2 regions of the Romboutsia ilealis genome follow, and region 2 is predicted to be linked to the other one. Evidence: a T-box and tRNA genes for the amino acid it is inferred to sense, from the RefSeq annotation. Region 2 holds a T-box; the other holds one or more tRNA genes.

Region 1 (3,438 bases), 1.2 Mb from region 2:
AAGACTTGCATCTATATCTATTTTGTAAAAATCTGCTTTTCCTTCAAGATCATTTGCTACTTCTTGAAATACTGGTGCTAACATTTTACATGGTCCACACCAAGTTGCAAAAAAGTCAACTACTGCTATTCCTTCTGTATTTTGTACAAGGTTATTAAACTCTTCACTACTTATAACTTGTGCCATATTATCATTCTCCTTAACTTTATTTTTATTATTTATATTTTTACTATTTATTATTTCCAGTCTTATATATATATTCATATTTATTTAAATATGAATTTTTTGCCTCTCCTATTTTAAAGTATATAATATCTTTAAACATAAAAAATAACTAAAGGTTCTAATGATATAAATTGTCTAGATAAGCTTAGTGTTGCATCTCTAATCCTTTGTCTTTTCTATAGCTCTAATGAATCTTTTCCTATCTCTAAAAAGTTTTATAAAAAATAGACCAATAGAATAAGAGTATATTTACTTCTAAATATTTCAATATAAAATACTATTTTGTGATACTTTTTTAAAAATAGTATTTTATATTGACAAACATTATTTTATCAGACTATACTTTAATTAAAATGTAAAATATAAGGGGGATTTTATGGGGAAATATAATAAAATGTTAGTGGTTACATTAAGTTCTTTAATGGTTTTTTCTAATTTAGGACAAGTATTTGCAGATACAGTTAAGGATAATATTTCAACTGAATCTAAAGAAGATAGTGATTTTAGAGCAAAAAAACATAAAGAATTTGAAGAGATTTTTAAAATAGAAATGGATGAATTAAGAGATATTCAAGCTAGAAATAAAATGAATTTATTATTAAAATCTGAATCAAAATTAATATCTGAAGCTAAGGATAGTGAGCCAATTATAGAAAGTGAAAAAACTATAGATGGTGAATTTTATAAACTTACAGTATATCCTAATGGTGTTTATAAGCAAGAAGGAATATATGGAGGCGTTGTTGAGGAAGTATTAGAAGAAGATGATTCTATTTCACGTGCAGTTACTGGAATTACAGGTGGAAGTACGACATCAGGCAGTGGTTATGTTAATGGAACGAATAGAATTGCATACTCTAATTTATATGCTACAGCTACTCAAAATACACTACAGGGTCATACTATACAGGTTACATTTTCATATAGTCTTGTTAATGGTGGATATGATAAAATAACAAAATATGCATTAGGACCTAATCTGCTTGGAACACAGGATGCATATAAATATGGAGCAAAGTTAAGTGAAAATTCATCAGGGTCAGCATATGTAAAATATAGGTATAAAGGAAGAACATATAGTGGAGCAAGTAGTTCTATATTCAATGATTTTGAGTTCGGGATATATGTAGGTAACGATAAAATAACATTAAAAAGTTCTCTGTTATAAGAAAGATTTAAAATAAAATGAGTTCTAGTAATATAATTAATGATTGTGAAAAATTATTAATTCATATAAAAAAATGTTGTAATGCCATGGATATTGATGGTTTTGGTGATGCAGGGGTTATAGGGTATTTTATAAGACTTCCTTTTAAAAAAATACATCGGAGACATTTTGCAAAAATCCAACTATATACAACAGAAATAATCGAATATATTAAAGTTAATAAAATTGATATAAAAATTGAAAGTTTTGAAGAATTTCAAAACTCTTCAATAATATATGATCCTAAACAAATATCAATCTTAGGATATGCTCAATACGAATATAGAACTAAATACTTAGAAGATTTAAAAAATAAAACTAAAGAATTGATAAAGATAATAGAATCAAACGAAGAAAATAAATAATAAAAAAAAGCACTTACTTATGTAAGTGCTTTAACTGGTGCCCAGAGGCGGAATCGAACCACCGACACGGGGATTTTCAGTCCCCTGCTCTACCGACTGAGCTATCTGGGCTTATGGCGGAGAGGGTGGGATTCGAACCCACGGTGCGATACCGCATCACTGGTTTTCAAGACCAGCTCCTTAAACCACTCGGACACCTCTCCATACATGTTTTTACAAATAATACTATATCATATATTTTTTTACTTTTCAATATATTTTTATAAAAATTTTATTACATAATAATATCTATCCACTAGAATTTTAAAAAAAAATATCATCTATCTTATTATTTTTAAATAAGTAATTATAAACTGCACCTATCTTACCTGAATCATTATAAAACTTGCAAGTTTCTATATTAACAAATTCAATAATTCTTTTATCTATTTCATACAATCTAATTTTTATATCATCAATCAACCTTATCTGTTTACTAACTCCCCCTCCTATTAATATAGCTTCTGGATTAAATGAATATACTAAATTATATATAGTCAAAGCTAAATGATTAATCCATTTATTATATACGTCTATAACCTTTTCGTCATTATTTTCAATCATATCAAATATCTTTTTACCATCTAACATTTCTCTTGGCATAAATTTAGCCCTCGCTACACTATTAACTAATGCTTTCATAGATGCATTTTTATTTGATGTATATTTCGGCGTATTATGTCCTACTCCATCTACAATCATATATCCAAACTCTCCAGCCATAAATCTATTACCCTTGTATAATTTATTATCTATTATTATACCTCCACCAATACCTGTTCCTATCGTCATAACTAAGAAGTCTGAATACCCCTTACCATTTCCCATCCATTTTTCTGCTAATGCTACACAATTGGCATCATTTTCTATTTCAATATGTTTTCCACACTTTTCATAAATTATTTCTTTTAAATTTTTATTATGAAGAGGATATATAGACCCTGCATCTAGTATATATCCTGTATTAGTATCAATAAATCCAGGCATGCTAATCCCTATTCCATCTACGTCTTCATTTTCATTTATAATATTTAATAATGTATTAATAAATCTATCTAGCGTTATCATAGTAGTTTTTACTTTACCACTACTTAATTCCATTCCATCTTTATTAAATACTCCATATTTTATAAAGGTTCCCCCTATATCTATACCTAAATATTTTTCCATATTATATATTTTTCACCTCTAACTTCTATGTTATCTTATAAAAATTCGCTTTACTCATGTCAACAACTATATGACACCCTCTACCGCTTAAAACAATGTATCTATGAAGCATTTATCACATCCATTGCTTGAGCCACTGCGTTGTCGAAGCATTTCAAAGCATTATTTTTGAAGATCTAAAGTAGTTTATATTACCTCCATTAATAAATTCTCCATATTTTTCATATTATAGTTAACTTTATACGTAAAAAATAACTTTTATATTTATATTATAACTCTTCTTTATAATATCCTTCTATTTTTATATAAGTTTTATATTCTTTATGTTTTAATAAACTCAACATAATTTTAAATTTATTTTATACATTATATATTGTTATTTATTTTTTTAAATTTAATACTTGAGTTGGTATTTATGCCTATTATTACTTA
Region 2 (3,438 bases):
GATATAATTAGGAGAAAGTAGTTATGTCTATGATAATAACATCTAAAGATAATGATAAAGTAAGATACACGAAGTCATTATTAAAGTCAAAAAATAGAAATAAAGAATCAAAATTTATAATAGAAGGATATAGAATATTAACTCTTGCGATAGAATGTAAAGCTAAGTTAGATTATGTATTTATAAATGAAGATTTTGAAAAAAAGCAAGAACATAAAGAATTTTTAGAAATACTTAAGAAAAAAGATATAATGGTATATAAAACTACAAATAAGATTTTTGAAGATTTAACAGATACTGAAAATACTCAAGGGATAATAGGTGTAGTTAAATTTAAACAAAGAACACTAGAAGAAAATTTAACTGATGAAAGTAGATTTGTACTAATATTAGATAGAATACAAGATCCTGGTAATATGGGAACGATAATAAGAACTGCAGATGCTGCTGGAGTAGATACAATAATTGCATTAAAGGGATGTGTAGATATATATAATCCAAAAGTAATAAGATCAACTATGGGGTCTATATTTGATATGAATGTAATTCATGCTACTCAAGAAGAAGCATTAAGGATACTTAAGCTAAAGAAATTTGATATAGTATCTAGTTACTTAGATACAAATAATTATTATAATACGGTGGAGTATAATTATAAAACTGCACTAGTAATAGGTAATGAAGCTAATGGAATAAATGAAGAATTAGTATCAAAATCAGATGTATTGGTTAAGATACCTATATATGGTAAGGCAGAATCTTTAAATGCAGCTATAAGTTCTGCAATACTGATGTATGAGATAAAAAAATACTTAGTTTAAAAGTTGTTAATTATACATTTTATATGTTATAATTATCTAAAAATATATTTTAAAATACAATGAAAGAGAAAAGTATTTTGAATCAACTTAGCACAGAGAGAAGTATCAAGGCTGAAAGTACTTTATAAGAATTCAAAAGAAGTTCCCTCTGGAGTATTAAAGCTGAAATTAATAGTAGGCTTTAACGTTAAAACGCGTTAAGTTTATTTGAGGTGGTTTAAAATTTATAATTTTAGACTACTAGGGTGGTACCGCGAAATAGTAGCCTTTCGTCCCTAGGTTGGGATGAAGGGCTTTTTTTACGCTTAAGGGTATTATAATACTTAAAAAAATGCGGATAAATTTTGAATGTAAGTAATATCAATAAATTATTTTGAGCGTAAAAAAGATTTTGAGCAACGGACGAAGTCGTTGGCGACATGAGCGAAGCGAATTTTTATGTAAATAAATAGTGAAAGGGTGATATATAGTGCAAGAAAAATTACTTAATTTACAAGAAGCGGCTTTAAATGAAATTAAAGATACTTTTAGTATAGAAGCTGTGGAAAACCTAAGAGTTAAGTACTTAGGTAAAAAAGGTGAAATAACTGCTATACTTAAAGAAATGGGTAAGTTATCAGCAGAAGAAAGACCAGTTATAGGTCAAGTTGCTAACAAGGTAAGAGAATCTATAGAAGGAAGTATATCTTCAAAGAAAGAAGAATTAAAAGCTATAGAAAAGCAAAAGAAATTAGCTGAAGAAGTTATAGATGTTACTATGCCAGCTAAAGCTGTTAAAGTAGGAAAGAAACATCCTATATCTCAAATAATAGATGAAGTAAGTGAAATATTTATGGGAATGGGATTCTCTATAGCAGAAGGTCCAGAGGTTGAAACTGTTGAAAATAACTTTGATGCATTAAATGCACCAATAGATCATCCATCAAGAGATATGAGTGATACATTCTATATAAATAGTGAATTATTACTTAGAACACAAACATCTCCTGTTCAAGTTAGAACAATGAAGGATCAAGAGTTACCTATAAAAATAATAGCACCAGGAAGATGCTTTAGATTTGATGCTCCAGATGCTACACATTCTCCAATGTTCCATCAAATAGAAGGACTTGTAGTTGGAAAAGATGTAACAATGGCTCAATTAAAAGGAACATTAGATATGTTCGTTAAGAAGTTATTTGGAGAAAATACAAAAACTAAATTTAGACCACATAACTTCCCATTCACAGAACCAAGTGCAGAAGTAGACGTTACTTGCTTTAAGTGTCAAGGCGCTGGATGTCCTATGTGTAAACAAGAAGGATGGATAGAAATATTAGGTGCAGGTATGGTTCATCCAAACGTACTTAGAAACTGTGGAATAGATCCAGAAGTTTATAGTGGATTTGCTTTCGGTATGGGTGTAGATAGAATAACTATGCTTAAATACGAAATAGATGATATAAGATTATTATTTGAAAATGATATGAGATTTTTAGATCAATTTTAATTAGGAGGGTTTGAATATGTTAGTACCTTTAAAATGGCTTAGAGATTATGTTGACATAGATATAGATACACAAGAATTTGCTGATATGATGACTATGACAGGTTCAAAAGTTGAAAAAGTAGATTTCTTTGGAAAAGAAACAAATGGAGTTGAAGTATGTAAAATACTTGAAATAGAACAACATCCAGATGCTGATAGATTAAAAGTTACAAAGGTTGAAGTTGCAAACGGAGAAATACTTCAAATAGTAACTAATGCTACAAATATAAAAGTAGGAGATTTTGTACCAGTTGCTAGAATAGGTGCAGTACTACCTGGAGATTTCAAAATAAAGAAAGGCAAGTTAAGAGGAGTATTATCAGAAGGGATGTTCTGTGGTGCTGAAGAATTAACTATACCATCTGCATTTGTTGAAGACCATAAAAAAGATGGAATATATATACTAGATCATCAAGATTCATTTGAATTAGGAATGGATGTAAGAGATGTTTTAGGAATAAATGATGCACTAATAGAATTTGAAATAACTTCAAACAGACCAGACTGTAGATCTATAATAGGTATAGCTAGAGAAGCTGCTGTTACTTTAGGAAAAGAATTAAAATATCCTGAAATAAAAGTTCAGGCTTGCGATGAAGAAATGTCATTTGAAATAGATATACAAACAGATTTATGTAAAAGATACTGCGGTAGAGTAGTTAAAGATGTTAAAGTAGGGCCATCTCCATACTGGATGCAAAGAAAACTTATAGAAGCTGGAATGAGACCTATAAGTAACATAGTGGATATAACAAACTACGTTATGTTAGAGCTTGGACAACCACTTCATGCATTTGATTTAGATGATATAAAATACAATAAAATGACTGTTAAAATGGCAGAAGAAGGTGAAAAGTTCACTACATTAGATGGTGTTGAAAGAACTTTAACATCAGATATGTTAGTTATAGGAAATAAAGATAAGACATTAGACTTAGCAGGTATAATGGGTGGAGAAAACTCAGAAATAAAAGATACAACAACTTCTATATTTATAGAAGGAGCAAGTTTTGCTAAAGAAAACATAAGAGCTACCTCTAAGAAATTAGGTCTTAGAACAGAAGCATCTTCAAGATTTGAAAAAGGAAT

What was found. A T-box is a leader RNA that pairs with one kind of tRNA and senses whether it is charged. The one in region 2 lies ahead of pheS (phenylalanine--tRNA ligase subunit alpha), so its partner is inferred to be a tRNA-Phe.
Region 1: it encodes a tRNA-Phe, which carries the amino acid that the T-box ahead of pheS (phenylalanine--tRNA ligase subunit alpha) is inferred to sense. The anticodon was not compared.

The regions. Positions count from the first base shown of each region.
Region 1 is NZ_LN555523.1:794,592-798,029, reverse strand. It holds gene trxA (thioredoxin) at 1-264, opposite strand, end outside; gene CRIB_RS03780 (hypothetical protein) at 602-1,393, shown strand; gene CRIB_RS03775 (hypothetical protein) at 1,411-1,797, shown strand; tRNA gene CRIB_RS03770 (tRNA-Phe) at 1,833-1,908, opposite strand; tRNA gene CRIB_RS03765 (tRNA-Ser) at 1,912-2,000, opposite strand; gene CRIB_RS03760 (ROK family protein) at 2,101-3,006, opposite strand.
Region 2 is NZ_LN555523.1:2,184,346-2,187,783, reverse strand. It holds gene CRIB_RS10305 (potassium channel family protein) at 1-21, shown strand, start outside; gene CRIB_RS10300 (TrmH family RNA methyltransferase) at 24-821, shown strand; T-box leader at 872-1,101, shown strand; gene pheS (phenylalanine--tRNA ligase subunit alpha) at 1,291-2,310, shown strand; gene pheT (phenylalanine--tRNA ligase subunit beta) at 2,327-3,438, shown strand, end outside.